Regions from separate parts of the Paenibacillus sp. PvR098 genome, predicted to be linked through region 3. Evidence: riboswitches for the same ligand, from Rfam matches in the RefSeq annotation. Region 3 holds a riboswitch; each other region holds the start of a gene.

Region 1 (10,480 bases), 1.4 Mb from region 3:
AAGTTTATAGAAGATGAGAAGGTTCAAACGTATTTCTCGATTATGAAGCTTACTCCCTCTGAAATTCGGATGGTCAAACAGCTGTTCGAGAAATTCTTTAAAATGAAATACGGACGCAGGGCTAAAAAGCTGCAGCTAGCTTAAATGAAGCTGCAGCTTTTTTTTAGTTCAGTCCGTTTTTTTCCTCTACTGGATATGTTGAAGATTTACAGCATTCAGTGCAGTAGACGGAATGAATACATAAATGCAGCTTCATGTCCTCGTCGTACCCGTTAATCATCTTTAGATCATCGATGGGCCGGTAAGGGGAGTAAGGTCCGTAAAAATCGCTAAGTTTTCCTTCATCACTCGCCGGATGTCCGCATACAGGGCAGGGGTACTCTAGCGGTTCCATTCCATTACATACTGCGCAGTAATAAGACAAGTTCATCGCCTCCGAATTTTTCTATACGGGTTTAGATTGCGCTAATCTCGAACAAACAAAGCTTTCTTACGGCTAGGTTGTCATGTATACTTGTCATATATTCAAACATCATCATGGGGGAGAACATTCGATGAGTCAATACGGGGATTTCGGCGGATTGGGCCGACAATACTTGCAAGCCGAATCATACGGGGCGGCAACTTTTTGTTTTTATCGCGCGATTGTGGAAAATCAAGAAAACGGTAACGCATGGAACGGTCTTGTACTGTCCCTGAGCCTGATGCGTAAAGAGTATGATGTACAAACGATTCTTGCCCGTTTTGCCATGCAGCAAGAAGTTCCTTACGATAAGGAAATGATTTCATTTGCCATGATGATGTGGCGGCAAAGCCCTGGAGCCATGGCGGAATGGCTGCGAAGCATGCTTACCCGGGACGGCTTGAGCACTCAGGAGAAGCAGTCGTTTATGCAGATGGCCGAGGAATTGGAGCAATCGTATCGGGATTTGGTCGAACGTTACGGGGAAGCGACGCTTAAGGAGCAGAGCATTCTAAGTCTCTCCGAATATGCGAACCGGCGGATTGAGCTCGATTGGCTGATGGCAGAGCCGCTTGATAACGTTTATGAGCAGATCAAAATATGGCTCGAGCAAGATGCGGAATCGGTGCTTACCGGAATCCGTCTGCTGTGCATGATTCCGGATGCTCGCAGTGAAAAGATGCTGCGGAGGGTTTGCCGCAACGAGGCGATCGATCCAAAAGCCAGAACGCATGGGCTGCTTGCTTTAAGATGGCTGGGTGTACGCGGAAACGTAAAGCTGAATAAGTTTGAAGAATCGTTCGTCATAAATCTTGACGATCCGAAGCCGGAGCTGACCATCTCGGTACCTGTAGCGTACAAGCCAGCGCTCGACCGCATGAAGTTGTGGATGGCCATGCAAAAAGGTTTCGTCACGCCGGAGGATTACGAGAAGCATGCAGCTACAGACGAGCCAGAGATGCCCGCCGCGCTCGCGGCAAAGGTAGAGGAAGCGGATATTCCGGGAATGCTGCAGGAAGTGGTCCATACACTGATTCGTGCGGCTTACGATAAATATTATCCATTGGTTCCTACTATCAGAGGAACACGGCAATGGAGCGCTGCCCTTCTGATGCTGATGAAAGATTACGTTGAAGGGATCGGCGAGGAATGGTCGTATGGAGAGCCGGAGCAGGATGAAACGGCTGTAGGACACCGGAATTGGCTGGTCAGCGGCAGTCCTGAGTATTACGATAGCATTAAAGCGACCAGAAGGCTTAGAACGGGTCAAGCTGGATAATGGACATAATACAATGGGGCTGCGAAAGACGCAGCTCTGTTTTTTTAAATCCACGTGTTTTGAAATCCGTTGTTTCAAGCCGCGTGAATTTGGTTATATACCAGCAAGATATTCGGTATGATACAGTATAGGGAATGTTTAGGAGTAGGAGGGGTTGCAGCATGAACCATTTCTTGTCTAAGCTAAAGCAAGGGGCAAGCCGCGCGGCAGATAAAGCCCAACAAGCTATAGAGGTGACCAAAATATCGGCGCAAATCCATTCGAAGCGAAAACAACTTGACCAAAACATCTATCAAATCGGTTTAGAGGTGTACGAGGCTTATAAATCGGCAGACCTTAGCATGGCGGAGAAATCGGTACGAATGTATTCGCAGGAGAATCAAGCCCTGGAGGTACAAATCCGTGAATTAGAAGAACAGATCCGTTTATTGAAGCATGAGAAACGGTGTGCTTGCGGTCTATCTGTTCCCGAGCAGGCGAAATTCTGTACAGACTGCGGCGCACGTTTGGAGGCAACGGGAGTACCTTATTTACCGCAAATAAAGCAGACACCCCCGCCGTATGTTCCTAACCGTCCCGAGACTATGGGCGAGCCGCTAAGGAAGGACGTCACGCCACGGATCCGATCGGAATCGCACAAGGAACCCCCCAAGTTATTCGAATAGGTTGTAAATGAAGAAGGAGTCCTATCAAAGGGCTCCTTCTTGCGTAAAATGAAAACTCGTGATGCGGGCGTACCTGAGTTGATTTATGGTGAGCTTTGCTTTGCATGTTCTGGCGTATTGAAAAACAGCTTCATCATTGGAGGAGTTACTAATGTTGTTATTAATATAACAATAACAATCACAGCAAACATATTACTGTTCAAGAGGCCGGAATCTAATCCCATTGCGGCAATAATTAGGGCCACTTCGCCGCGAGAAACCATTGCAGCCCCTATGCCAAAAGAATTCCTCCAGCGAAAGCCCGCTAATTTAGCTCCTAAGGCTGAGCCAAACAGTTTTGTAAGTATTGCTATTACACTTAAACCTACAATAAGCCATGTATTTTGCGTGATCCCCACGAACTCAACGGTGACCCCAATGGATGTAAAGAAAACAGGAACAAATAAAGAATAGCTTATCGTTTCCACTTTTTCAGCAACTTCATGTGTATGTTTAGTTAAGCTGATCGCTACACCCGCAATGTAAGCTCCAATAATGGCTGCTACCCCGGCATATTCAGCTAAATATGCGTAAACGAAACAAATGATAAGTGCGGCAGAAATCACGGATTCCGTTACGCGAAGAGGCGCAAATTTTTTTAAGATCCAAGGTACCATTTTCCATCCAATAAGGATCGCCATAGCAAAAAATAAAACCTTTTTCAAAATCACCGATGCTAAGTCTACTTCGCCGCCTGCAAAGCTCATGACAAAGGCCAGTGCAATAATGACAAGAATGTCATCAATTACCGCAGCACCAAGTATGGTTGTTCCTTCTCTAGATTTTAATTTTTCCATCTCTTTAAGAGCCTGGACAGAAATACTAACACTTGTGGCTGACAGCAATAGACCGAGAAATACGGATTCTATTGGTGGGAGTCCGATCATTTTACCCGCTAAATAGCCTACAGATAAGGGCGCAATAATTCCAAGTATGCCTACATATATCGAGCTCTTCCCTGTACGTTTGAACTCCTTCGTATCGGTTTCAAGACCAGCTATAAACATCAAGAGTATAACACCGATTTGACTGAATTCTTTAAGGATCTCCGTGTTAGTTATGACTCCCAGGACAGTGGGGCCAAGAACGATACCTATAAGTAGTTTGCCAAGTACGGAGGGTTGTCCTAACCTGCTGCTGATGTCCCCGGCCATTTTAGATGCTAGCAATATGATAGCTAATTGAAATATAAGCATAGATGCTCCACCCTTCTGAACTTTCTTAGTGTACGCCGCTTTAAGGTAAGAAATACAAAAAGAACCGGGGTACCTTTGAAAGAGGTGGGTGAGCATTCCAGGCGAATGATCGCTGGATTCGACCAAGATTCGTCTATACCGTTCAAGCTGAGCTTCGTAAGCCGCAGCCGTCGCTGCGGGACTCGGCTGAGGCTTGGATTTTGGCGGGGGGTGCCCATCACACGGTCTTCTCTTACACCGTTACTGCGGGTGCATATATCCGACTGGGCGGAAATGACGGGAATGGGGTGCGTGGTCATCGATAAGCACACTTCCCCGCGAGCTTTCCGTAACGAACTGTGATTGAACGATGCCGCATGGCGTTTACGTTAAAACGAATAAAACTCTTGAATTATTAGTATATCCAATGCTATAATAATAGAGTCAACAAATGAATATTAGCAGTTCTTAGGAGGAGCCTGTCACAGACGCAATCAGTCTGTACAGGCTCCTTTTGTGCTGCAAATCAATTATGACGGGAGTGGTAGGCTTTGCTGTTTTTCTTTCAATTATTAATCATTTTGGTCTGCACGAAACTCGCAGGGGACCTCTGCGTAAGGCTTGGCCAGCCTGCTGTCCTAGGCAAGCTCATCGTGGGTATCCTCATTGGACCCGCGTTGCTGGGATGGATCCAAAATTCAGATTTGCTGCAAGCGTTCAGCCAAATCGGGGTTTTGTTATTGATGTTTATTGCCGGTTTGGAAACGGATGTCCAGGAGTTAAACCGGAACCGGAATTCATCGGTTACAGTGGCCGTCGGAGGGATAATCATGCCTCTGCTTGGAGGATACTACGGAGGGCAACTCATGGGGCTTGGGCAAGCCGAATCGTTGTTCCTGGGTTTACTGTTCTCGGCGACTTCCGTTAGTATTTCGGTGCAAACGCTTAAGGATTTGGGACAATTAAAAAGTAGAGAAAGCGTTACTATTCTTGGCGCAGCCATCGTTGACGATATTTTGGTCGTCATTCTGCTTGCATTCTTGATGAGCTTTTTTGTGGGCGGCGGGGACGTCAGCTTAGGGCTGCTGATAGGCAAAAAAGTACTGTTCTTTGCTCTCATCATTGTTCTCGGCTGGAAGGTCGTTCCATGGGTGATGAAACGGATCGCACCGCTGCGCGTGTCTGAAACGGTCATTACTGCTGCACTGATCGTCTGCTTCGGTTTTTCTTACCTTGCCGAGTCGCTGCAAATCGCTGGTATTATCGGTGCGTTCGCAGCAGGGATCGCGGTGGCCCAAACGAATTTTAAGACAGAAGTCGTGCACAAGCTGGAGCCAATCGCTTATGCAGTGTTCGTTCCCGTGTTTTTTGTCAGTATCGGTGTTTCCGTAACCTTTGACGGGATTATGGACCAGCTTCCGCTCATTGCCGGGCTTACTGTAATGGCCGTATTGACTAAGATCATCGGATGCGGCTTGGGAGCACGTGTGACCGGTTTTAATTGGAAATCGTCTTTAAGCATCGGAGCGGGCATGGTATCCCGCGGCGAGGTGGCCTTGATTATTGCGGCCATTGGACTCGAAATGAATCTTCTACCACAGGCGTTTTTCACATCGGTTATCATTGTCGTCATTCTGACTACCTTGATTACACCTCCGCTTCTCAAATTGTTGTTCGGTGAACAGAAGGAATTAGCGAGCAACAAGGGAGAAACAATGAGCATGTAGTCCCTCCTGAGGGTACTTGCCAGTGGGATGGCCTCGGCCATACAAGCTCCATCACCCAGAGAGGTACCAAACCGCCTTGACAGTTGGTTGACTTGTCCCTTTAACATGAACCTCGTCGATATGACGGTAATCTCTCAACACCTTCAGCGCCTCCGGCTTCTCAATTTCGAAGCTGGAAGCGCTCTTATTTTTCTTTTGACCCCTCAGGCCGACAATACGGTTTATTTGTGGTATGATGGAGAGAGTAATACCAAGATCTGAGTCGTGCGCGACCAAGTGTAAGGCTATTACTACAGGGCTCCGCTTCAGCCGGATGCGTTTGTTAACTATTTAAAGGAAGCCGTATAACGGTCTGTTGGTCTGCGTTTTCGCTCTTGTATTTTCGACATAGGATGCTATAATACATTTTACAATCGGTTTCATTCGAGCAAGGCAAACTTGACGGAAGTCAAGGAAGCAAGCTAAAGGGACTAATGTGTTAACTAAGTCGCCAGCAGCCGAAGGACCAGAGGATATCGTCTGATGCGGGCCTCCCATACGGCTATAGGGAGGTCTTTTTTAGTGAATCAGCATGTATATCGCAAGGTTCATACGAGTCTTACGAATCATCTTGACCAACGCACGTGCCCTTTATAGGTCATGGAAGCCGTTTATCCTTGCGAACATACAACATTCAAGTGGGGGTAATCCGGGGTGAAAAAAATAATAATCGTAGACGATTCCTTATTTATGCGAATGATTCTGAAAAATGCCTTGGATGAATTCGGGTATGAAATTGTGGCCGAGGCGAGTAATGGCGTAGAGGCCCTTACGCTTTATTCTGAACTTAAGCCGGATTTGGTTACATTGGATATTACCATGCCGGAGATGGACGGCCTTACCGCGCTGCAGGAAATCAAAAGGTTGGATCCGGAGGCGAAAGTCATCATGGTGTCTGCCATGGGGCAGCAGGCGCTTCTGATTCGAGCAGTATCGATGGGCGCTATCGATTTTATCGTCAAGCCCTTTAACAAAGATCGCGTCAGGGAGGCTTTAATGAAGGCTTTTGCCTGAACGCATTAGGCTTTGCAGCATCGTATCCACAAGAGGAGAAGAACGGGGAGCCGGTTTTCTTCTTTTTTGAGTTTGTGGCCGTTTCTTTGATACAATGAATGAAGCGCTTGCCTGAATGGGCAATCCATTCCAATACCAAGGAGGAGTAAAAATTATGGAAATCCACTATCATGGGCATTCCTGCGTGCAGCTTAGTCACGGAGGGCACTCTCTGATCATCGATCCGTTCATTTCAGGTAATCCTTTGGCCGCTACGAAACCGGAGGATCTACAGGTAGAGCACATTTTACTTACACACGCACACCAGGACCATATTCTGGATACTGTTCCGATCGCAAAGAAAAATGATGCCACTGTCATCGCTACCTTCGAGCTGGCAACGTACATGAGCTGGCAGGGGACGAAGACGTTTGCTATGAATATTGGCGGCCGCACCTCTCTTGGTTATGCAGACATCGAGATGATCCAAGCGTTTCACAGCTCCGGCATCGTGCTTGAGGAAGAAAAGAAGATCATTTATGGAGGCATGCCGGGCGGTTATATCATTCGCTGGAACGGGTTAACCATTCTTCACAGCGGGGATACCTCACTGTTCTCCGATATGAAGCTGATCGGAGAGCGTAACCAAATTGATCTGGCGTTTCTACCCATCGGCGATGTGTTTACGATGGGACCTCAGGATGCGGCACTAGCTGCAGAGTGGTTACGAGCCAAAACTGTTGTACCTCTGCACTTTAATACGTTCCCGCCAATCCAGCAGGATGCGCAAGCGTTCGCGGAAAGCCTTACAGCTAAGGGAATCACGGGCAGAGCGATGCAGCCGGGCGAAACCTGGATGCTAGAATAGACTTGGGGGTCGCAGTTTGAATCTCAACATCATACTCGTACATACGGAGGAGCAGCTTAAAGGCTGCTTTTCCGTTCGAATAAACGTGTTTGTGGAAGAGCAGCAGGTACCGCCAGATCTCGAAATGGATGAGTTCGACGATTCTTGGATGGCTTGCCGGCATTTTCTTGCAACCGAAGGCTCAAAGCCTGTTGGGGCTGCCCGCTGGCGGATGTATGACGGGCAGACGGCAAAGCTCCAGCGAATCGCCGTGCTCGCGTCTTATCGCGGACGTGGAATCGGCCGCGAGCTTATCCAAGCGATGGAGGCTGACATTCGGGCCCAAGGCGTTCCTGCGGTCATCCTGGATGCGCAGACGCAGGCTGAGTCATTCTACCGTAAGCTCGGGTACGAGACGATCTCGCCCGAGCCGTTTATTGATGCGGGCATATGGCACGTGCGCATGCGCAAGAAGCTCTTGTAGGTCGGCAGCCGACGGCACAACGTTGTTAGCGTGAAAATTAGTCTATCCAGCGGTCCGGCAAGGACAAGCCTCGGCTGTAAGGATGATTTTCAGCGTAGCGGCTTCTGAGGCTGATCAGCTCAACAATTGAACAGAGTTACTCTGCATTCATTAAGCTTCCGCAGCTTTCGCGCGGGGGCTTTTTATTTTCCCGCACTACCTATAGTGAATTAGGCTCGTCCTATGTTAGAATGTTTTTACTCAAAGGGGGATGCGGGAGAACATGAATAAGGTTATACGCAAAATACCTGCCCGGGAATATGCCAGCTTGCTGCAGCACTATTTGAGGCCTCAGCGCAAAAGTATGGCTATTCTTGCGGTTCTGCTGTTAAGCGGCATTGCGATGCAGCTCATCAACCCGCAAATCATTCGCTACTTTATCGATACGGCGCAGGAGCAGGAGAGCAGCAGACCGCTGGTTCTTGCCGCCGGGTTATTTATAGGTGTTACATTGGTGCAGCAGCTGATGGCGGTGGGGGCGTCATATATAGGCGCTAACGTCGGATGGATTGCGACAAATCAGCTGCGCGAGACTGTGGCCGCTCACTGTCTGAAGCTGGATATGTCATTTCACAAATCTCAGACCTCCGGCGCGCTCATTGAACGGGTGGATGGGGACATCAATAATTTGTCTAACTTTTTCTCCAATTTCGTGATCATGCTGGTGAGTAATTTGCTGCTTGTGGCAGGTATGCTCGTGCTGCTGTTTCGGGAAGGCTGGCTGATCGGCATGGGGATGCTTTTTTTTGTGATTTTTGCCATCGCTTCTATTCAATATATCCGCAAATTTGCGGTGCCGCATTGGGGCAAGCTGAGACAGGTGAACGCTACTTTTTACGGTTTTCTTGGCGAGCACTTGGAGGGTACAGAGGATACCCGCGCGAGCGGAGCAACGGGATATGTGATGTATCGCTTTCACAGTTTGCTTCGCGAATGGCTGCCGATCCGTATTCGGGCGTATCTCGGCTGGGCTTCGATGTGGATTACGACGCTGCTGGTGTTTGCGATTGGCAGTGCGGTTGCTTTCGCAATCAGCTTCTATTTGTGGAGGCAGGGCTCGATTACGATAGGGACGGTATATATGATTTTTTACTACACCGAACTGATGGCCAAGCCGATTGAACAAATCAGAACCCAAATGGAGGATCTGCAAAAAGCGGACGCAAGTATCGTACGTATACGCGAACTGCTGCAGACCCAATCACTCATACAAGACGGTAAGGGCGCTGCCATACCGGAAGGTCCGTTGTCAGTGGAATTCGACGGCGTCGAATTCGGATATGATCCGGAGAGCGCAACACTTGAGCATGTCAGCTTCCGTCTAGAGCGCGGTCAGGTGCTGGGCCTGCTCGGTAGGACGGGCAGCGGCAAAACGACTTTGGCGCGGCTTCTTCTGCGTTTTTACGACCCGGGACAAGGGCGTATTGAGCTTGAGGGGATCGATATTCGGGAAGCCAGGCTTCACGAGCTGCGAAGCCGTGTCGGGATGGTAACGCAAAATATCGAGATCTTTCAAGGGACGGTGCGCGACAATCTGACGTTCTATGACGAGTCGGTCGATGACCGGAGAGTCGAGGAGGTGCTGAGGGAGCTCGGTTTGGTTCATTGGCTCCGCACGCTGCCCCGTGGACTGGATTCCATGCTGGAATCAGGCGGGGGCGGCCTGTCAGCTGGAGAAGCTCAACTGCTGTCGTTCGCCAGGGTGTTCCTGCGCGACCCGGGACTCGTCATCCTTGACGAAGCTTCGTCAAGGCTTGATCCTGCAACGGAACAGCGGATCGAACAAGCTATGAACCGGCTTCTTCTCGGTCGTACCTGTATCATCATTGCGCACAGGCTTGCGACGATACAAAGGGCCGATCAAATCCTCGTTCTGGATAACGGACATATTGCGGAGCAAGGGAATCGGGAAAGGCTGGCTGCCGATCCCCATTCCCATTACAGCCGAATGCTTCAGGTAGGAATGGAGGAGCTGCTGGTATGACGACATTCTCCTTTTTGTGGAAGCTGACGCGTTACCGTAAAGGATTGTACTTATGGAATGCGCTCGCTTGGTCATTGATTTATTTGGCCCCGATTGTGCCGGGTCTGATTACGAAGCAGTTTTTTGATATGTTGTCGGGTCATTCGCTCTACCATTTCGGGGTTGGGGCATTGATTGCATTTCTACTTCTATCCGCGCTGGCGAGGGTGGTGTTTATCCTTTTTGGCTTCATGACCGACGTTCACTTCCGATTTCGGATCGGCGGGCTGCTGCGTCGTAATGTACTGAAGCATATCCTGAAGGAACCCGGGGCCCGAGCCATTCCCGGCTCGCCCGGGGAAGCGATCAGCTCGTTTCGGGATGACGTCGATCAAGTGGAAGAAACGGTCAGCTGGTCGGCGGATGCGCTGGGCATGATGTTATTTGCCGCCGTTTCAGCCTTTATCCTCGTACGGATTGACTCGCAGATGACATTATGGGTATTCCTGCCGCTGGTCATTGTTGTGACAGTAGCTCAGTTATTTACAGCGATGCTGCAGAAATATCGCGCAGCCAGCCGGGAAGCGACAAGCCAAGTCACGGGAGCGATTAGCGAAATGTTCGGAACGGTGCAATCCGTTCAAGTAGCCGGCGCAGAAGATCGCGTGATCGGACGCTTTAAACGGCTCAACGGACAACGGCGGGAAGCGATGCTGAAGGACCAGCTTTTGACAACGTCGCTGGACTCGATCTTTTCCAATGCCGTC
Region 2 (10,480 bases), 1.5 Mb from region 3:
CGCTCATGCGCAAAGATCTTCCTATGCTCATTCACATGATCCAAGGGATCGATGGAGTCAGGGATATTGCGATGACGACCAATGGCTCTTTGCTGGCTAAGCACGCGCAAGCTCTGAAGGAAGCCGGGCTGCACCGGGTAACGGTAAGTCTGGATAGCCTGGACGATATCCGGTTTGGACAGATGAACGGCCGCCGATTTAAGGTATCCCATGTACTTGAAGGAATCGAAGCGGCTGCAGCAGCGGGCTTGAAAGTGAAAGTGAATATGGTGGTTCAAAAGGGAACAAACGATCAGGATGTGCTTCCCATGGCCAGGTATTTTCGGGAGCAAGGGCACATTCTGCGTTTTATTGAATACATGGACGTAGGCAATTCCAATGGATGGAGACTGGATCAGGTGCTTCCCAGTCAAGATATCGTCCAGAGAATCCATCAGGAAATGCCGCTTGAACCGGTCGAGCCTAATCATTACGGTGAGGTGGCCTCACGCTATCGCTATGTAGGGGAGGATTGCGAGATCGGTTTGATTTCTTCGGTCACTCAAGCTTTTTGCTCCACATGCACGAGGATAAGAGTTTCTGCGGAAGGGAAGCTGTACAGCTGCCTGTTCGCTTCTGCCGGGACGGATCTGCGAGATCCCTTGCGGGAGGGCTTAAGCGATCAGGAGATTCGGGAGTTAATCACGGATTATTGGAGTCATCGAGCGGATCGGTATTCCGAAGAAAGGCTTTCCAACACGCCTGGGCTTAAGAAAAGAAAGAAAGTGGAAATGTCTCATATAGGCGGGTAATAGGAAATGGGAAACAATCAAATAGGATGAATTTGCCCATCGCCCCGACCACGGTTTTATTGTGGATCGGGGCGATGGGCGTTTGATTCAGGCAGTGAGTTATTGCTCAGCATCACTGCTTTATTAAAGCTTTTGTGGTGGGCGACAGTACAGAACGTGATTAGATTTTCTAAATTCATAAATGTAGAACCTCCGCATAAAGATGCGTAAACCGCATGATACAATGACTATTATTCAATTGTATCATAGTTGTTTTATATTTATAATAACAATTGTAAGCACTTACACAACTTTTTTTCCAAGAGTCATACGATTAGCTGAAACAGTAGATTCGGCGGAATCAAACTATTCATGGAGGGATTCAAATGATCATGCGACTCCGCTTTCGGAACGGGTATCCAGAACCTTTGGAAACAAGCGGGCAGTCCTGCTGCGAGGACACGGCGTGATCAAGGCTAGCGGGTCTCTTGAAGAAGTGGTCAAGGCAGAGCGGCTATGGAAGTAATGTTCAGTCCGTTGGCTCTGGAAAGAGCGTGGGGTTATTGGTCCGACCGAGCCGTGATGTCGTTTTGATCTCGTTTTGGATCGCTTGGTTTTGAAAAAATAGATACGATCTGGGGGGTAAACATGGAAGAATATCGTTCAAAAACAGATGAAGAACAATTTTTTAAGGAAAAAGGCTTTGGGATGAATATCGGTTTTGGTAAGAGGCCGGCACTCGTTATTATTGATCTCACTCCCGCGTTTACCGATTACAAGAATCCAAGAATGCTTTTGGCTTCCAATTTAGAGTCACAGATTGCAGCGAACAATCGCCTTCTTGAAGCAGCTCACAGTCGTAAAATCCCTGTTATATTTACAAGGGTTGCTTATGATGATGACAATTTTCGGGATGCAGGGGCGTGGGCGTTAAAGCAAAAAGGGCTCGAAACACTAAAAGCGGGTACTACGGGGGTGGAGATTGATCCGGCGCTTGATTATCAAGAAGGCGATATGATCTTGACCAAAAAATACGCTTCTGCATTCTTCGGAACAGATTTAACTTCCCGGTTAGTGTCTCAAGGGGTTGATACTGTTATTCTCACAGGATGCTCAACCAGCGGTTGCGTACGTGCGTCGGCAGTTGACGGAATATCCTCCGGTTTCCGTCCCATTGTTGTAAGGGAGGCTGTTGGAGACCGTTCACAAATGGCACATGAACAAAGTCTGTTTGACCTTCAGGCGAAGTATGCTGAAGTAGTTAGTATTGAAGAAGTTTTGGAGTATTTTGATAAGATTGAACCTGCTGTTTAGTGATCCATTAAAAATTGGGGGGTATCACCACATGAAAAAAACGTTATCACTCACATTAGCTGCGATGTTAGGCTCGTCCATTCTTCTTAGCGCGTGTGGAGGAGGAGAGGCGCCATCCAATCAGGGATCTGATCAAGAACAGAGCGGTAAAACGTATTCATTCAAACTAACGCATATCACGCAGCCTACTCACGTCTGGCACAAAACCTCGGAAAAATTTAATGAAGAATTACAGGCTCGTTCCAATGGCCGCATGAAGGTGGATATTTTTCCGGCAGGTCAGCTTGGAGCTGAGAAAGACATGGTGCAGCAGTTAGAAAGCGGAACACTGGAATTCGGAATTATCACTAACGCGTATATGAGTACCCGTGCTGAAGCTTTTAATGCATGGAGCATGCCATTTCTGTTTAAGAATCTGGAAGAAACGACAGCGGCAACGAAGACAGAGCCTGCGCAAAAAATTCTGGATGAATTGAGTAAAAACGGGATTCAGGGATTGGCATACTTAACGACGGGAATCCGTCAGGTTTTCATGAAGGAGGGCTTTGTTGACAGCCCGGAAGATTTGAAGGGGAAGAAAATCCGCGTGCTTGGAAGCCCGTCCATTCTGGACTTCTGGAGAACCGTAGGGGCAGGGCCTACGCCAATACCGCTGCCTGAAATATACACTTCCTTACAATCCGGAGTGATCGACGGAATCGATATTGACACCGATGCACTGTTCTCGGAAAAATATTATGAAATCGCAAAAGATTTAACAATTACGAACCATATGGCATTTCCCGGCATCGTAGTCATGAGTAAAATGATACACGATCAAATGTCGGCGGAAGATCAAAAAATCGTGGCAGAGGCGATGCAAGCTGCCATTGATTGGGGAAATCAAGAAGCGATAGAGCGTGAACATAAAAACCTGGTAGAACTGAAAAAATTAGGAGTAAACGTTACCGAACTGACCAATACGGAAAGCTTCAATGCGATACGAGATGAAGTCTATGCTAAATACTCGGCTAATACGCTAATTAAAGAATTCATTGAAACGATCCGCAAATAATAACAGGAACACTATTAATCAGACGAGGATGATTTCGCCCTCGTCTCACTTTTATAGGTGAGTGATATAGAAAGGGGTATTTGACATGAACGGTGTACATGATATGGGCGGAATGCAAGGTTTTGGACAAATAGTACGTGAGGAAAATGAACCGGTTTTTCATGCAGATTGGGAAGGTAAAATGCGGGCGATGCTTGTTACTCTAAGTAAAAAAAATGTAATTAATCTGGATGAAGTCCGTTATGCGGTTGAAAGAGTCAAACCCGATTTTTACTTGGCCTTCTCGTACTACGAAAAATGGTTATATGGCTTATTGATCTTGTTAATTGAGAAAGGCGTTCTGAATGATGTAGAGATACAGGAAATAAAGAAGGGATTTTCTCTTGATGAAAACCAGGATCTTCTGAACGCATTGACTCAATTGAAATACGTTCGCGACAACAAAACGGCTCTGAACATCACTCGCGAATCAGCTCCAAAATTTAAGCCGGGGGATACAGTTATAACGAAGCTTATCCATTCGAAGGGACATATCCGATTACCCAGTTATGCCAAAGGGAAAATGGGATGCGTAAAAGAAATCCATGGGAATTACAAATTGCCAGAGACCAATATTTATTCCGAACAAGCGATTAAAGAACCCGTATACCTTGTTGAATTTGATGCTTCGGATTTATGGGGGCCGGATACGCCAAGAAAAGATAAGGTTCTGATTGACCTATGGGAGAGCTACTTGCAGCCTGCTACCATTTGAATCTGAAAGCGATTTGCCCACGTACGGGAAAAAACCTTATTTTGTGTGGACGTTTTACCGGAGTATACCGTTCGCTAAAGTCGCTGACTCGAACAAGTTAACCGGGAAACTCGCCAAGAAGTTTGGAATGGCGAGATAAACTGGAAGCTTAGCTGAACTAAATAAAACCAACAGATGCTCAGTGGCAATCTGTTGGTTTTTAGGTTGCTTCATAGGCTAGTTCGATTCCCTTTGCCTTGTACGTCCGCCGTTGATATATCCTCTGGCTATGCGGGAAGCCCGAAGGGTTGACACGATAACAAGCGTCTCATCCCGGGTCATATTCCGGCCTTCATACGAAAAGTCGGACAAATCAGCCATTTGTTCATTCGTATACTTGTCGAACAAGTCGATTAACATTTCCATATTATGGTCCATAGAAAGTTTCTCCTGCTATTGTTTTTTGTTTTTAACTACGATTTATTATTACAGAAGATTATGAAATTCGTCAACTGGGCTGGCACCTATGACGCATCAACGGATGCTTCATACGTTATCTGCTTTACATAGTTAACGATTGGGATGAACTGATTACTTTAGAATATAGCAGTTTATTCATTAGAGGTGCTGTTATGGAACAGTCGCCAATTCATCCGTAGATGCTGGAACACAAACCGCAGTTTGGTTATGGGTGTGAAAACTATAATTAAGACCATCAGACTATATGTACTGGATAACGGGACTGTAAGATCATGTAAACAAATAATAATTCTGATACTTTTCAAAAATATTTGTACATTTTTCGACAAAATCCAATGATTATTGACATTTGTTTTTGATTCAGTGTATTTTGATGTATGGTTATTATTACCTAAATTCTATTTGATAAAGGCAAACTTGCCGAAAGGTAAGGGCGCAAAGCCACGGGTCTAAGGTGCTAGCTATGACGGCCGGGTTGCCAATGGGGGAGAACAGGACCCTTTGGGGGTCCTTTTTTTGACCATAAAATAGAAAAATATGAAAGATCATATCATTGCAGGAAATCATCGACATGCTAGAACGGAATGGAGTTTTTATTTTTAAATTCGTCAAATTGATGTTGGTGGTGATGGGTCTTCTGTTGAAAATGGGGATATGACGCTAAGGTTTTATAAATTAAAAAAGGGGCTTACTACTAATGAAATGGTTTTATGATTTGAAAACGTCTGTGAAATTGATTTCAGCATTTGTCTTTATGGCCATCCTGCTTGCATGTGTGGGGTTCTTTGGATTAAATAACATGGGTAAATTAAATGACGAGATCACGATCACTTATAATGATCGTTTAATACCGATTAATGATCTTTCCAGTTCACAAATTTTGTATCAACGAATCAGAGTGAATATTCGCGATATGAACTTCGTAGCGAATACGCCTGAGGCTAAAAATAATTATGAACAAAGGATACAAGAACTTAAAATACAAATTGACGCAAACATCGATAAATACAGCAAAACAGGCTTGGACTCGCAAGCACAGGAATTGTTAAAGAAATTTGACCCCGCATGGCAAGCTTATAAAGGGATATTGGATCAGGCGATTCAATCCGCTCATGCCGGAGATGTGGAAGGATATTTAAGACTTGCTCCCGGTTTTAGAGAAGTAGGCGACCAAGCCGAAACGATTTTACAGGAGTTAATTTCCTTAAACATTCAGACCGCGGAAAAAGCGAATCAGGAGGCCAATGCTACTTACGCAAGCTCCCGAACCATTACGATAACGATTATCCTTGCTTCCCTGCTCTTCAGTATTGGATTCGGTTACTTCATCTCTCAAATTATTTCACGTCCTTTGAATCGCGTGGTGGGGTTAGTCGATAAAGTAGCCGGAGGCGATTTAAGAGAAACAGCGGATATCGATACGAAAGACGAGATAGGGCAGTTGGCTAATTCGATCAATGACATGGTGCTAAGCTTAAGAACAACGGTTAGCGGGATTATGGCATCAGCGGAAAGCGTCGCTGCAGCGTCCCAGCAAATATCCGCTACCACCGAGGAGATTGCGAGCGGTACAACCAGTCAGGCCAATGACGCTCAAACGATGAACGAATTGTTCAAGGAATTGTCTAACGCCATTGACTCAGTAGCTAAGGGTGCTGAGCAAGCCTCTGAATTGTCCAACAGCACGGTAGGAATTGCGCAGGAAGGCGGCAAAGTGGTCCGTTTCTCGATTGAAGGTATGCAGCTAGTCAATCAGCAAATGTCCCGCCTCGAAGAAGATTCGAATAAAATTGGGGAAATTATTGAAGTCATTGACGATATTGCCGAGCAAACGAATCTATTAGCTCTGAATGCGGCGATTGAGGCGGCTCGCGCTGGAGACCAGGGCCGGGGGTTTGCGGTTGTTGCGGACGAGGTACGTAAGTTGGCCGAACGCAGCGGTGAAGCGACCAAGCAAATCACGGCTATAATTAAAGGGATGCAGGTGAATACCCAGCAAAGTGTGAAAGCCGTAGGGGAAGGCGTCGTATCGTCGCAAAAAACCGGGGAAGCATTTGAGCATATTATCACGATGGTTAATGAATCCGCCCACAAGGTAACGGAAATCGCCGCGGCGAGCGAAGAACAGTCTGCTCAATCCTCGGAGGTGCTCGCATCGATCGAAAGTATCTCCGCCTCAACAGAAGAAGCGGCAGCAGCTTCCGAGGAAACCGCATCTACAGCTCAATCCCTTGCAGGGCTTGCGGATGAATTGAATAGTGCCGTATCAATTTTTAGAGTTAGATAAGTGATTTAATTATTATAGAAGGGGAATGAACACTGTGAGATTGATTCCTATCACTGAATATGATGACAGGACCATGCAGTTGGCGAAGCCGGTATATGACAGTCAGCGCCGTATGCTGCTGTCCGCAAACCAGACCATTCATCCTAAATATTTGGAAAGATTAGTTCAAATTGGCATCAAAAATTTGATTGTTGAAGACGCCGAATCCAAAGGAATTACACTGGAGGAAATGATCGATATTCCATCATGGATGGATATTGTGCAGTCGGTTCAGGAAGCCTTCAATGCCGTAAAATTAAAGAAGCAGATGCCCACTATAAAATTACTTCAAGGAACAGGACGTCTTATCCAGGAAATCAAAAGCCGGTCCCTTGTTTTGCCCGTACCCTCTACAACGTTGGCCGTGGAACTAAAACCTTATGCCCATGCGGTCAATGTAGCGATACTGTCCCTGCAAGTGGGTAAAATTCTTGGCTATAACGAATTAATGCTCCGGGATCTTGCATTGGGATGTTTGCTTCATGATATAGGAAAAGCGGTGAATAGTGTGGGAAGGGAGCATCCGGAGGCCGGATTTACTGTCCTGCGGAGTATTCGCGAAATCAGTTTATTATCTGCCCATATCGCATACCAGCATCATGAAACCCTCGACGGCCAAGGATACCCACGGTCGATCAGCGGGGAGGCTTTCCACCCCTATGCCCAAATATGCGGAGTGTGCAATGTGTACGAGAATCAAACGGGAGATACTCCTCCTCACGATGCTATGGAGATGGTGATGGCATTAAGCAGCATCTCCTATAATGTCGAAGTAATACAGGCCTTCGTGAGGGCCGTTCCTGCCTATTCTCCGGGAACCATAATTCTCCTTCAAGGTGGGGAAGAAGCGATCGTTACCAAGATCACCAGCCATATGCAGAGACCCGTTGTTCGTATTCTGGCTACAGGCGAGGAGATCTCCCTTGCGGATCATCCAACGATTATGATATCCGGTTGCAAATAAAATCAACAAGAGAACAGGTGGAGGATGAAGATGCAGGGTACTGGGCAGGAGCAATATGTCGAGTTTGGTATCGAAAGTGAACAATATGCCATTCGGATTCAGGATATTCATGAAATTATAAAGATGCAGAACATCACACAAATCCCTAACGTGATGCCCTATGTGAAAGGGGTTATTAACCTCAGGGGGAAGATTGTTCCCGTGATTAGTCTTCGCAATTTGTTTCAGCATGATGAAAAGGAATATTCCAAGACCACACGAATTGTGGTGGTTCATCATCAAGAGGATGCCGTTGGAATTGTTGTGGACCGCGTGAATAAAGTAACCACCTTCTCAGATATTCAGCTTCCTCCGGATTGTGTGGGCGGGATATCCGGCAGCTTTTTTACAGGTATCGGATTTACGGATAGCGGATTGGTCGGTATATTAAAGCTGGATGAAGTGTTAGTTCATGAATAGGAGTGAAACGTCCATGTTTTCCGAATACAGAGAGGTTTTTCTGGAAGAGCTGGGAGAGCAGCTGCAGCTTATGGACGATGAAATTCTAAAGCTCGAACAAGAAGGGGATTCCCTTCGGGTTATCCAAAGTTTATTTCGCGCCGCGCATACCTTGAAGGGTTCATCTGCGGCGATGGGCTTTGAGGAAATGAAGCAATTAACCCACGAGATGGAACATCTTTTGGATCAGGTTAGAAGTAATAAATTAGAGGTAACGGGCCCGCTGATTGATCTTCTCTTTCAGTCGCTTGATTATCTCAAACAGTTAAAGAACGATATTGAACGTAACGATAAGTCAATGACGGATATCTCGGATTGCGTGGAGAAGCTGCAAACCTTTACCGACATGCGTAAGCCAGCAACTGGCTCAGGGCCTACGATGTACTCTGCTCCCAAACCTGTATTGAACTTGGATACCCGGCTAAAAGTACAGGAGGCTCAGGATCATGGACTTGATGTGTATTGGATCGGTGTGCAGGTTTCCGCCGAATGTGTCATCAAAGGAGCAAGGGCTTATGTCATTCACTCCAATTTGACTGATAATGGGGAGGTATTTCTTACTGCTCCGGAATTAGAAAAAATGGATGAACATATGGATGGGCCGTTCTATATCACATTCCTTTATGCAGGAAACCGAAGCTCACAGGAAATGCAGGCTCTCGTTGCCGATTTAACCGATGTGGTCGATGTAAAGGCAGCGCCTTTGGAAATCGAAGAGACCGTGTTGGTCACCCCCAGTTCGGCTGCTCAAGAAAGAATCGTACATGATGAGGCTGCACAAACAGGCAAATCCAAATCTCAGACGATCCGAGTGAGCGTGGAAAGACTGGAGCATCTCATGAATCTGGTGGGTGAACTGGTCATTGACCAGACTCGAATCCAACAAGTAGAGCGGACGCAAAGAAGGCGTATTTCCGATGATTCTGTGAATGAGCTTGGTCAAATCTCCGATCATCTTTCGCGTATTATCGGCGATCTGCAGGAAAGTGTCATGAAAGCAAGAATGCTCCCAATTGAGCAGCTGTTTAACCGTTTCCCCCGCATGATACGAGATCTTTCCCGCGACTTGGGTAAGGAGATCGATCTGGTGATGGAGGGAAAAGACACGGAACTCGATCGGACCCTGATAGAAGAGATTGCCGATCCGCTCATTCATCTCATTCGGAATGCGGTGGACCATGGGATCGAAATGCCGGAAAAAAGGGAACAGTCAGGTAAAAATCGGAAAGGCACTCTTCGAATCCAAGCGGCACATGAGGACAACCAGGTGGTTATCTATGTGGAAGAGGACGGGGCAGGAATAGACCCGGCCAAAATGAGAAGATCCGCGGTGGAGAAGGGTATCATTCTCGCGGAAGAAGCGGAGCAGTTAAGCGATCGGGAAGCGATCGACCTGATTTTTCGACCCGGATTTTCAACGGCTCAAGCAGTGAGTGATATATCCGGACGCGGTGTGGGCATGGATATCGTCAGAAGCCATATTGAGAAGTTGAATGGTCTGATCGATATTGAAACCAAATTGGGAGAAGGAACTTGCTTCAAAATCAAGCTTCCGTTAACGCTGGCCATCATCATCGGACTGCTCGTGAAACTGCAAGATCAAACGTTTATTATTCCGATGAGCAATATCGCCGAAATCGTCAGAGTAACAACAGGAGATATCCAGACGGTTCGGGGACAATCGGTGATTGTACTGCGTAATCAGGTGATTCCGGTGGCTTGGATGCATGACTCTTTCCACATTCGCAAAATGGAAAAGAAGAAAAACATTCCGTTAGTGATTGTGGGCTCAGCGGAAAAACGGCTGGCCCTAGCTGTAGATGAGCTGATCGGGAATCAAGAGATCGTCATCAAGTCGCTGGGTTCTTATATCGGAAAAGTAGACTGCATTGCCGGGGCTACCATATTGGGTGACGGTAAAGTAGCTTTAATATTAGAGGTGTCGGGAATCATTAACAAAATGGGCGGGAATTAAGTTTAAGCCGTTTGGTGGTGAACATAACTTCAATGATGGATGAAATCACGGATACCGATTTGGTCGCCTCCGTTAATCAAGGTGATCAGATTGCATTCAACTCTCTACTAAGTCGTTACATGCCGATGATTTGTAGTTTCAGCAAGAAGTATTATGCACCAGGTCTCATGCGGGGAGACATAAATCAAGCGGGATGTGTCGGGTTATTTATCGCCTGTAAGCGATATAATTCCTCTAAAGGAATGGCTTTTTCAGGTTTCGCAAAAATGCACATTAAGCACTATATCATCAATGCTGTGAAAGCCGCTTTAAGGAAAAAACAGCAGATATTAAATGAGAGCATGTCCTTGGATGAAACCCCTTTTA
Region 3 (10,480 bases):
GTGATCGTTGGCAAGTTCCCATATGGGGCTAATGGACGAGCTCAATCGATGAACGCCACCGATGGCTTCGTGAAGCTGATCGGCGACAAAGACAGCGGACTGTTGGTTGGTGGGTATGTTGTCGGCGCAGAAGCATCCAATCTAATCGCTGAGCTTACGCTTGCGATTGAGATGGGGGCTACGCTTGAAGACATCGCGCTCACGATCCACGCGCACCCGACGCTTGGAGAGATCACGATGGACGCTGCTGAAGGCGCATTGGGCCATCCGATCCACCAGTTAGGAAAATAAGTGAACTATAAAGTCAGGGATGTATGGGCAGGACCCATGCATCCCTGACTTTTTTGTGTTTAGATATCTTTTAGTTGTGTTAATATGTTAGCATATATAACATAATTGTCGTCGTTGGAAAGTGGAATGGGATGCGGTTACTGCTGTTAAAGCACTTTTTATTCGATGATAATTCCATGATTGTTACATGGGCAGAGCGTAATGGGTATGCTGTGGAGACATTGTTTATTCCGGAGCGGGGAGCGTTATCGTCTTTTGACCTGCTGCGCATTGCCGACTGCTCCTCGGGCTTGTCCGACCTGTGGCATTGCGGAGACATGATTTACCCCGGAGCGGATAAGCTCGGCAGCGCCATGTCCGGATGGATTGCCGCGGAACGAATACGGAACGATTAGCATTACCCGTTTGGGGACGCCTCTACCGATAAGCAGCCCACATTGCAAGGAGCAGGCAGGCTGCACTTGTTGCAGCGTTAAGCCCATTGCTTAGATTCAATATACAGCAGTTTGTTGAGGAAGTGGCCATCTATTCTATTGGCCTGCTTCATTCATCGGAGCTTCTTGGTTAATGAGCCATTGAGCCGACCTGTGGAGCGGGTAAGAGCTGCTGCTGGTTTTTTGGAAGCTGGGGAACGATGACGCTTGACGGGTGTTCCGCTTTTTGTCTGGGATTTGGCGGAAACAGGTTCTCTGCGTTCATAGGTTGTGCGCAAGTTCCGGCTTTTGTTAAGATTCTGTTTATCCTTCCCTGTTTTTTGCTGGGGGGTTACCATTCGGCTTGGTACACCCGAAGCGGAAAGCGTCAAGACCTTGGTAGACTGGTTGTATTCCAACAGACACGCCTGTCCCTGAGTCAACCCAAGCATCGCGGCGATTTCTGAGGAGAGCAGAAAACCCCGGTCAAGCTCATTGTTAGGCACAGAGAGCCTGAGCTTTACGGTGACAGAGCCTCGGTTGAGCGTTATTAGTGAAGGACGTTTCTCTGCCATGCCAAGCATGCAGAGCAGTGCATATCCTATCGTAACGGTCGGTTCCTTTTTTTTCTTCCGATCGGTTTTCAGCGGGACTTGAACACGACTGACTAAGGCTCGTGTTAAAGTAAGTATTTTTGTTGATTCGTCGTAATGCACCCGATACCTTACTCCATCCCGAAGCCTCAGCGCATTGGCCGTTTCAGTCCCGACCTCAATATAGTGGAAGCCGCATTCATCCCCTTTTCCTCTTGTAACCAAGACTTGGCGCTCGGCATCGTCATGCTTCATCGTAATCAAAGCTCCGTCTTGAAGCACACGCAGATCGTGAGGTAACCCGTTCATACAGTCCAGGACGAGGTTCATTTCGTTCTGTCCCAGCTGTTTCGAAACCGAGACGTCCATAGTGCCATTCGCCAATTTTTTCACATCCTTCCCAGCAAACGTATTTCCTCTTTACATGATTTGCCCTATTATATATATGTTTTAAGTGTATGTGCGGCTTGTATCTTTGTCCTCATAAACGGTCTGCAGCATGTCCGATAAAAGAAAAAGGATGTATAATAAAGAAAAACTGCAAAAGGGTGTTAAAGACGTGTTTATCCATGCAATAAAGCTTACCTGTAATCAACTGGGCAGGGACGGTAATATACATGCGGTGACTGAATGGTATAAGTCGTGCAGGCGAAGACCGGATGTCGTACTAGGGGAACAGCGGAACTTATGAAAAGTGAATCCTTCGTAGGAATTGACGGCTGCGCCGCGGGCTGGGTGTCGGTGGGCTGGCGGCCAACGGGAGTTGGATTGCTGGCGTGTTCGGCGATCTGATGAGCCTGTGGGAAGCGTACCGGGAGGCGGGATTGTTATTGATTGACATGCTGATCGGTCTGGCGGCCGCAACAGAGCCGCGACGTTGTGACGTGCTGGCGCGGCAGCTCTTGAAGCTTGGACGGGCGTCCAGTATATTCCCCGCGCCGGTACGCGAAGTCTTGACCGCGTCAGACTATGTCGATGCGAATGCACTGCAGCGCAGGGTCAGCGGTCGCGGCTTATCGCGTCAGTCTTGGGCGCTCGTACCGAAGATTCGCAGCCTGGACGAGCTCCGATGCAGAGCGGGAAGAGGAGTAAGGCGGGATTTGAAGAACGAATGATGCATCTGCGAGGTGTATATGGGCAAGCGGATGAGGTCGTTACCGAGCTAATGCACAGAAACCCGCGCAAAGCGCTTGCCCGTGATGACATCGCCGATGCGCTGGTACTTGCCGTAACGGCATGGTTAAGTGCAAGTGCGGGCAAGCTGAAGGAGGTTCCCAGGGAAGGAGATTGGGACCGCAATGGAAGGGGGCGAACCATCTCCTATTACTGTTTTTCTTAAAGACGAAAGGTTGGAGGAGTAATGCCGAATAAATGGGTAAGCATTATGGTTGAGAAAGCTGCGGATGGCATTTGTCTTTTAAAATGGGATGGACATCATTTGACCATTGAAGAGGCAAATCCGGCTTTTTACCAGATCATCGGCTATACAAAACAGGAGCTTTGGAAGGAAACCTTCTTATCTTTTTTATCGAACGAATACAGGGCATGGGTACTGAAGCGGTTGGAGTTTTTTGAGTATGAGGATACCTTGTTTTCAGAGGCATGTTGGACCGTAAAACACGGAATTCAAATGGACGTGGAGCTTTCCTTACGGGAAACAGTTATGGACGGGTCCCATTATTATATTATGATTGTTCGTGATGTTAGCGATAAAAAATGGATTCTGTGTCAAGGGTCCGGATTTGATATGAGAGGAACGCTTACGCCGAAATTTCGTTTTGTCGATTGCTCGTTCCACTCTCCACTGCTGGAGATGAAGAGAAGGGATCTTGTCTCGCAGTCTTTTCTTTCTTTTGTCGGGTCACGGAGTTTGCTCCAAGTAAGGCACATGCTCCGCCAAGCCGTATTGACAGGCTCTGGTTTTAGTATGAGCATGGAGTGGGTGAGCAACAATCAAAAAGCCGAAGTGGAGTTTCGTTTTCAGCCTTTGCTGAATGGTAGACAGGAAGTAACCCGAATTGCGTTTGTCGGAAGAAGACTTACGAAGGACGAAGCACAGGAGCAGTCCAAAATGGCCCTTTCGCTGAGGATGCTGATGGCGGAACGTCAAATAACGGTGACCAAGCTCTCGGAGCTTACCGGGCTGTCGATCGGTACGATTTCCAAAATAAGGAACGGAAAAATCACAAATCCTCACAAATATTCTATACAATGTATTGCGGAAGCGCTTGACGTCCATTTGAATGACCTCTGGAAGGAGTAGATATGTAATATAATGTAAAAACAATGAAGAATAATGCAAGGTTTTAACCTTTGTGTCGAATTTTAGCGAAAATTAACACGCGAATTACATACCACAAGAATGGAATAGCCCTTCTGGATATGTACATGTTGATGTTTGCCATCCCAATTGACTATAATTTAATTATTATTAATATTTTTTCATTACGATAATGGCAAACTTGCTGAAAGGCAAGGACGCAAAGCAATGGGCCTAAGGTTAGTATTCTAATACTATGGCTGCCATGCCGCCGATAATGGGAGGAACGTATGATTCGATGCACCTTTCCCCGGCTGGAGAAAGGTGTATTTTTGTCTTACCGTCAAACGTTTGATCCGATGGAAGGAGGTAGTCCGGATGTCCGACTCTATTTCGGAACTGGATTTGGTCAAAATGATAAAATCCATGGCGTTAGATTCTGCGCCTAATGAAACTGAATTCTCGGATTTTGCCAAAGGGGAAGACGACAGCAAGCAAAGGGAGTATACGGGTCAGGGTTGGTTGCGGGTAAGTGGAAATGAGATTTTTGTCCAAGATGACGCGACATCCCCCCTTACTATAGAGGCCATACCTCCGGTCAAGCTGACTATGAACGGAGAAACGGTATCCGGTGTGGTGACCGTAACATCAAAGGATAAGTTGATTTGGTCCGTAGAAGAATCTGCTTTGTTCGAAATCCAAGTGTCCGAGGATGGGATGCAAGCGCACTTGCTTGTGCGTTCGCCCGTCAGGTATGTATGGAAGCTCAGTGAGTGTGAGCCTGCGTCCCATTTGGTTCTCAGAGCGGAAGAAGACCAATCGATTATTTTAAATAAACTGGAACTTAATGATATTACTCATGAGCTGGACCGTTTGTCGATTGTGAAAAATCGAAATATTGGCGCCATATTCGAAGAAGTGCTGCATCCGACATATGAGCCGGTTCTAATCGCGCGAGGCAAGCCTCCTGTTCCAGGGAAGGATGCGGAGCTGCAGCTATTTTTCACGGAGCAAGTGGAAAATCAGTATGTGGAGATTGGCGGAGTCATAGATTACAGAAGTCATTTAAACATTCCGTCGGTAACTCCGGGAGATGTGATCGCCCGAAAAACACCGCCCGAGGAAGGGACTGTTGGATACGATGTCTATGGGAATTTTATTCGCCCTAAGGAGCCCCAGGACATTGTTATTGTAGCCAAAGATGGGGTGCAAATACGGGAGGATGGCTTCGTCATCGCTATGAGCGAAGGAAGACCGCGTATCACCGGGAACCAGACGAAGTTTTTTGATATTACCAAGGCGTTCATCGTTCCCGGCGATGTTAACATTGAAACGGGCCATATCGTATTCTCCGGCGACATTATTGTCTATGGAAATGTTATGGAGAATATGATCATAGAATCGCTTGGTAACGTCTATATCTCGGGCAGCGTCTATAACGCTACCGTTACGGCAACCGGGAGTATCCGTATTCAAGGAAATGCTATCAAAAGCAATCTGTATTCGGGCTATTTCGGGGTTCTCCATAACCGATTATACAACGGCTCCCAATTATTAATGTCCCAGTTCGAGCAGCTGATTGAAGCAGCCAAGATGCTCACTGAGATGGTGGAGAAGAAGGGGCAGAAGCCTCATTACGGACAAATTATTTTACTTTTGGTGGAGAATAAGTTTAAAGAAATTCCCAAACAGGCCAAAGAAACGTTGTCGGTCATCGTCAACATTCGATTCCGTGACAAAACGTCTTGGTTGAATCTGAAAGACATGCTGGAGCGATTCCTTCAGCTGTCGCGGATGCCTCAGCTGATTACGGAAGCAACCATTTTCGGTATTCTGAACTCACTCAAGGAGACCGTTCAACACGTCGGAAGTATGCAAGAGGCTAAAGTGCGGATTGATCTAGCGCAGTGCCATTTATCGACCCTCAAATCAAACGGCGACATACTTATTCGTAAAGAAGGAGTTCTGCAAAGCGATTTGTATTCGGCAGCCAATATTATTTTCTACGATAAAGATGCTGTATGCAGGGGATCTCGTTTGGAAGCGGATGGCGTCATTTCAGCGATGATGGTGGGTGGTCAAACGGGGGCGCCGTCGGTGCTGAAGTCCAAGACCAAAATTATGTTAAAAAGCATGAGCTCTGGAAGAGTGTGCATAGGAAATTACTGTATTGAAGTTTTCGATAGCATAGAGGATCAGACGATTGATTTGGAATGGGTGAAGAATCGGGCCTATTCCGCCATTGGTATTCAAAATCAACAGACGAACGGTAAATTGGCATGATGGTGGATGATAAAGTTTCTACTCCGTTGCTGGACATGTCGCATTTGCTGGGCAAGAGGTTGAAAAAAAATATATATAGTCGGTATGGAATATTAATTCTTCCTGCATCCTCCATTCTTACAACGGAAAGTATCCAATCGATTCATCAGCACGGCCTGAAACTTCGCAGTAATGATGTGGTTAGTCCGGAATTCGAGCCTGAGCAGCTTGTAGGGTTTGCCGTTAATGAGATGAAGGAGTTATTTGCGGATATCCGAACTGCCGGCCGGGTTCCCGTTGACAAGGTATATAGTACGGTTCTACCAGCCATCAACAAGCTTGTGAAAAGCTCTGACACGCATCGCATCTTGTTGGCCCTTGAGACGCAGGATGATGATACATTCAAGCATAGTGTCGGAGTAAGTGTTATGGCGGGACTAATTGGCAAATGGCTAGGCTTGTCCGTACAGGAGCGTGTCCGAATCAGCATGGCTGGGCTTTTTCACGATGTAGGCAAGCTCTTCGTTCCTCTATCTATCCTTCATAAGCCGGGTAAATTAGACGATAATGAATTTCGTGAAATCAAGCGTCACTCGCAGTATGGGTATGAGCTTCTCCGCCGCGAGTCGGGTCTGGACCCGCTTATTGCTTTGGCTGCTCTGCAGCACCATGAAAGGGAGGATGGCAGCGGTTATCCTGCTGGGTTGTCCGGTAATCGTCTTGAACAAGTCAGTAAAATTGTTGCGGTCGCCGATGTGTTTCATGCTATGTCCTCCAAAAGGGCCTATCGGAATGCGTTGCCTCTGTTTGATGTTCTACAGAGTATTGCCGATCATGCATACGGGCTGCTGGAGCCAGGGATCGTTCGCTGCTTTATCCGGCATATGACTGAATGTATGATCGGCAGTCGTGTAAGCTTATCCGATGGAACGCAAGCGACCGTAGTGATGGTTCACGTGGGGGACCCGTTTCGTCCACTAGTGTATGGATCCGGTCAGTTTATCGATTTGAGGCAGCGGCCGGAATTGAAGATCGGAAGTTTAAGTAGCGGGACACCCGTTCCCGTCTAATCGAGAATATAGCAAAGGCGCCGGGCGGTTTCTCCGCCGATGGGCGCTTTTTTTAGTTACAGATTCCATGATGAGGATAGCGTGCGGTAAGACCAAAGGCATATTAGGGAATTCCGTATCATATCATATCCATTACAGGAGAATGTAAACGTTTACGGACAACCTTGGATAAACAAGGTGATTCATATGTAATTGATTCTCCATGCACAACCTGACTTGACAAGCGCGATGTGGAGGTGGTTTCAATGACTAGCAAACCTTGGCTTAAGCATTATCCTGCTGAGGTGCCACCGACCTTTGATTATCCAAAGCAAAATTTGGCGCATTTTTTGAAGGAATCTGCTCAAACATATCCGAAGCATACGGCTTTGGATTTTTTGGGTAAGACGTTATCTTACCAGGAGCTGCTTGATTTGTCTTACCGATTTGCAAATGCGTTGAGCCAGCTCGGCGTGCGTAAAGGAGATCGCGTAGCGATTATGCTGCCTAATTGCCCACAGACGGTGATCGCTTATTTTGGCACCTTGCTTATGGGCGGAGTGGTGGTGATGACGAATCCGATGTACACGCCGCGTGAGCTGGAGTACCAGATCAAGGACGCCGGGGCAAAGGTGATCGTGACCTTGGATTTGCTGTTTGAGCGAGTATACAAGGTGATGGAACCAGCAGGAATCCGACAGTTGATCGTAACGTCGATCAAAGATTACATGCCGATACCGCAAAACTGGCTTTATCCGCTGTTTGCACGACTTAAAAAGATGAAGCGGGAAGTGATTTACGGGGACGGTGTATATTCTTTTGTGAAGCTGCTGGGCAGGGCCTCTCCAGATCCTTGCGGCGTGAAGCTGGACCCGGAGCATGACCTGGCACTTATTCAGTATACCGGCGGGACGACCGGGCGGGCCAAAGGTGTGATGCTGACGCATTATAACTTGGTTGTCAATACGATTCAAAACCGTCTATGGTCGTATCGTTCTAAACAAACCAATGAAGTTTATTTGTCCGCCTTGCCATTCTTCCATGTGTTTGGCTTGACGGTGCTGCTGAATCAATCGGTATATTTAGCTGGAAAGATGGCGCTGCTGCCGCGTTTTGAAATTAACTTGCTTCTCGAAACCATGCGTCGGGTGAAGCCAACCGTCTTCCCGGGAGCCCCAACGATGTATATGACCTTGATCAATCATCTGCAAACGATGCGCTTCAACTTATCGTCGTTGGAGGTCTGTGTCAGCGGAGCGGCTCCTCTTCCGGTGGAGATTCAGCAGCGGTTTGAAGCGATGACGGGTGCCAGACTGGTCGAAGGCTACGGCTTAACGGAGGCGTCGCCGGTCACCCATGCGAATAATATATGGGAGCAACGAAAAATCGGATCGATTGGCATCCCCTTTCCCGATACGGAAGCACGAATCGTGGATCCTGATAATCAAGGAAAGGAACTGCCGGTGGGAGAGATCGGTGAGCTGATCATTCGGGGACCGCAGGTCATGAAAGGTTATTGGAACCGTCCGGAGGAGACAGAGTCCGCTTTACGAGACGGTTGGCTGTATACTGGAGATATGGCAAAAATGGATCAAGATGGTTTTTTCTATATTCTGGACCGTAAAAAGGATTTAATTATCGCTGGCGGCTATAACGTCTATCCGCGTGAAGTCGAGGAGGTCCTTTACGAGCATCCTGAGGTTGAAGAGGCCGTGGTGGCCGGGGTACATGACCTCTATCGCGGGGAGACGGTCAAGGCTTATTTGGTGATGAAAAAAAACAGTGAAGCGGGTGCGGAAGAATTAAACAGCTGGTGCCGCAATCGGCTTGCAGCCTACAAGGTGCCGCACGTCTACGAATTTCGCGATGCATTGCCCAAATCCCTAATAGGCAAGGTGCTGAGAAGAAAGCTTGTGGAGGAAGAAATGAAAAGGACCGATGACGACACGACGGACAGCTAGGCCGATCATGAGCCACCTAAGGTGAAAGCATGAATAGGAGAGGAGTGCAGAAGAACCGTAAAAAAGAAAGAGTCCAGTTCCATCCGGGAGATGATCGCGGTGTATTGGTAGGGATTTTGCGAACGAACGACGCTTGGTGCCCTGACACCTGATTCAGTTGACAAACGAGGTGAGCTATGGCTATTCGGGATGAGCTTCAACGACTTGCGGATCGAATGAACGGCAGCCCTGAACCGATCCGATCGCTAAATGTGGTGTATCAATTCAATTTGTCAGAAGACAACATTTTGCAGGTTCGTTTTCATGGAGGGCAGGTGGACATCAAGGAGGGGCTGCATTACCCGGCAGATTGCAAGCTAACCATGTCGGAGGGGACGCTTCGCAAGCTGATGAACCGACAACTGAATGCGGCTGCCGCGTATATGTCTGGTGATTTGAAGCTGGAAGGGAAAATGACAGTCGCTTTCCGTCTGCAGGAGGTGTTGAAGGCTTATTCATAGGGTTATTAGGTCCTGCTGCTTGCTTACGATCACCCGCGATCTCTCTTGATCGGGGGTGATTGTCATGGGTTGCTTATGTATCCAGATGCGGGTAGCACATCACAATACCGCTTAACCGCTAAACTTAAATGGAAAGAACAGCTCAATTATAAAGAACAGTTCTTATAAGCCCTTTAGCAAAAAAAATCACACATTATAAGATGTATCCCTCTAGCTCCGCGATACATCTTATAATGTGTGACTTAAGGTCATTTTTTTTTTGCTAGTTAGAACGATTTTCAATGACCATTTTCGTCTTGAAAATGTTGCCTAGCTTCCCGTCAAATCGTTTGTTCAGCGGATTTTTCATATCCCTTCCCAACTCACGAAAAAACATATCCACTTCCGTCGATTTTTTTTCCAAAATCACATTCAGAACACCCGCGGAAGCGATATCTTGATTCTCGTCGAGGGGCACCGAGGTGAGCACCATATACTTCTTCGTTAATGTTTTCATATGCCTTGAGAAGGACTCGATAAGCTCGTCGTTTTCGAATTCATTGATCGCCTGCTGTCCCTGTGCTGTAAACCATAATTGCACCTTCATGTTTATCTTTCCTCCCAATCATTATTTCCGAAAATTCTAATCTTTATTTGCTTGCTATTTTTTTCGGTTAAACATTTGTGGTTTCAACTGCTCTCCAAAAGTTTTCATCTCGTCGATGAACACCGCCCTTCTCCTACCTAATTTTTAACTCTGGGTTTGCCCCAGGAATCCTCTTGATTTATTGCCTGTTTATTTTCAAATTCCTGTTTGGAAATTCCCTGATTTCTAGCACCCTTTGTCATGTTCAATTGATAATCATTTAGCGCAACCAAGCTGGCTTTGGCTATATATGCACGTCCATTTTCTTCTATAAAAAGAATACGATCCCCCGCATCCACTTCTAATAATTCACGAATGCTCTTTGGAATGGTGACTTGTCCTTTGCTACTTATTCTAGAAATCTCCATTTTTTTCACCCATCTTTTGGTTTTTTGGACTTTTTAGAAATTATTATTAGCTTGGCAAAATTACCTTTCCTTACTTTCCCTACTTTCTTTACTTATTTTATTATATCCCTTTTTATTGAGAATGTATACTCTTCTTCATCGGATCGAATAATTGCATG

Evidence for each region. Region 3 has a riboswitch for cyclic di-GMP ahead of JOE45_RS00110 (FapA family protein). Riboswitches for the same ligand answer to the same signal wherever they lie in the genome.
Region 1: another riboswitch for cyclic di-GMP. It lies ahead of JOE45_RS07270 (response regulator); the one in region 3 lies ahead of JOE45_RS00110 (FapA family protein).
Region 2: another riboswitch for cyclic di-GMP. It lies ahead of JOE45_RS07605 (methyl-accepting chemotaxis protein); the one in region 3 lies ahead of JOE45_RS00110 (FapA family protein).

What each region holds. Positions count from the first base shown of each region.
Region 1 is NZ_JAFIBU010000001.1:1,446,876-1,457,355, reverse strand. Features, by position in the region: gene JOE45_RS07300 (3'-5' exonuclease) at 1-144, shown strand, start outside; gene JOE45_RS07295 (HEAT repeat domain-containing protein) at 555-1,742, shown strand; gene JOE45_RS07290 (zinc ribbon domain-containing protein) at 1,904-2,407, shown strand; gene JOE45_RS07285 (cation:proton antiporter) at 2,491-3,642, opposite strand; partial or broken gene JOE45_RS07280 (L-arabinose isomerase) at 3,795-3,984, shown strand; gene JOE45_RS07275 (cation:proton antiporter) at 4,173-5,348, shown strand; cyclic di-GMP riboswitch class I at 5,770-5,850, shown strand; gene JOE45_RS07270 (response regulator) at 6,042-6,401, shown strand; gene JOE45_RS07265 (metal-dependent hydrolase) at 6,556-7,248, shown strand; gene JOE45_RS07260 (GNAT family N-acetyltransferase) at 7,265-7,711, shown strand; gene JOE45_RS07255 (ABC transporter ATP-binding protein) at 7,974-9,734, shown strand; gene JOE45_RS07250 (ABC transporter ATP-binding protein) at 9,731-10,480, shown strand, end outside.
Region 2 is NZ_JAFIBU010000001.1:1,515,849-1,526,328, reverse strand. Features, by position in the region: gene moaA (GTP 3',8-cyclase MoaA) at 1-791, shown strand, start outside; gene JOE45_RS07625 (isochorismatase family protein) at 1,419-2,084, shown strand; gene JOE45_RS07620 (TRAP transporter substrate-binding protein) at 2,116-3,138, shown strand; gene nthB (nitrile hydratase subunit beta) at 3,224-3,892, shown strand; gene JOE45_RS07610 (hypothetical protein) at 4,109-4,309, opposite strand; cyclic di-GMP riboswitch class I at 4,752-4,834, shown strand; gene JOE45_RS07605 (methyl-accepting chemotaxis protein) at 5,049-6,638, shown strand; gene JOE45_RS07600 (HD-GYP domain-containing protein) at 6,673-7,641, shown strand; gene JOE45_RS07595 (chemotaxis protein CheW) at 7,672-8,100, shown strand; gene JOE45_RS07590 (chemotaxis protein CheA) at 8,114-10,114, shown strand; gene JOE45_RS07585 (sigma-70 family RNA polymerase sigma factor) at 10,147-10,480, shown strand, end outside.
Region 3 is NZ_JAFIBU010000001.1:18,208-28,687, forward strand. Features, by position in the region: gene lpdA (dihydrolipoyl dehydrogenase) at 1-291, shown strand, start outside; gene JOE45_RS00085 (hypothetical protein) at 423-686, shown strand; gene JOE45_RS00090 (hypothetical protein) at 839-1,681, opposite strand; partial or broken gene JOE45_RS23270 (DUF429 domain-containing protein) at 2,089-2,636, shown strand; gene JOE45_RS00105 (PAS domain S-box protein) at 2,658-3,560, shown strand; cyclic di-GMP riboswitch class I at 3,743-3,833, shown strand; gene JOE45_RS00110 (FapA family protein) at 3,936-5,840, shown strand; gene JOE45_RS00115 (HD-GYP domain-containing protein) at 5,837-6,889, shown strand; gene JOE45_RS00120 (long-chain-fatty-acid--CoA ligase) at 7,135-8,829, shown strand; gene JOE45_RS00125 (SCP2 sterol-binding domain-containing protein) at 9,006-9,329, shown strand; gene JOE45_RS00130 (hypothetical protein) at 9,592-9,915, opposite strand; gene JOE45_RS00135 (AbrB/MazE/SpoVT family DNA-binding domain-containing protein) at 10,053-10,322, opposite strand.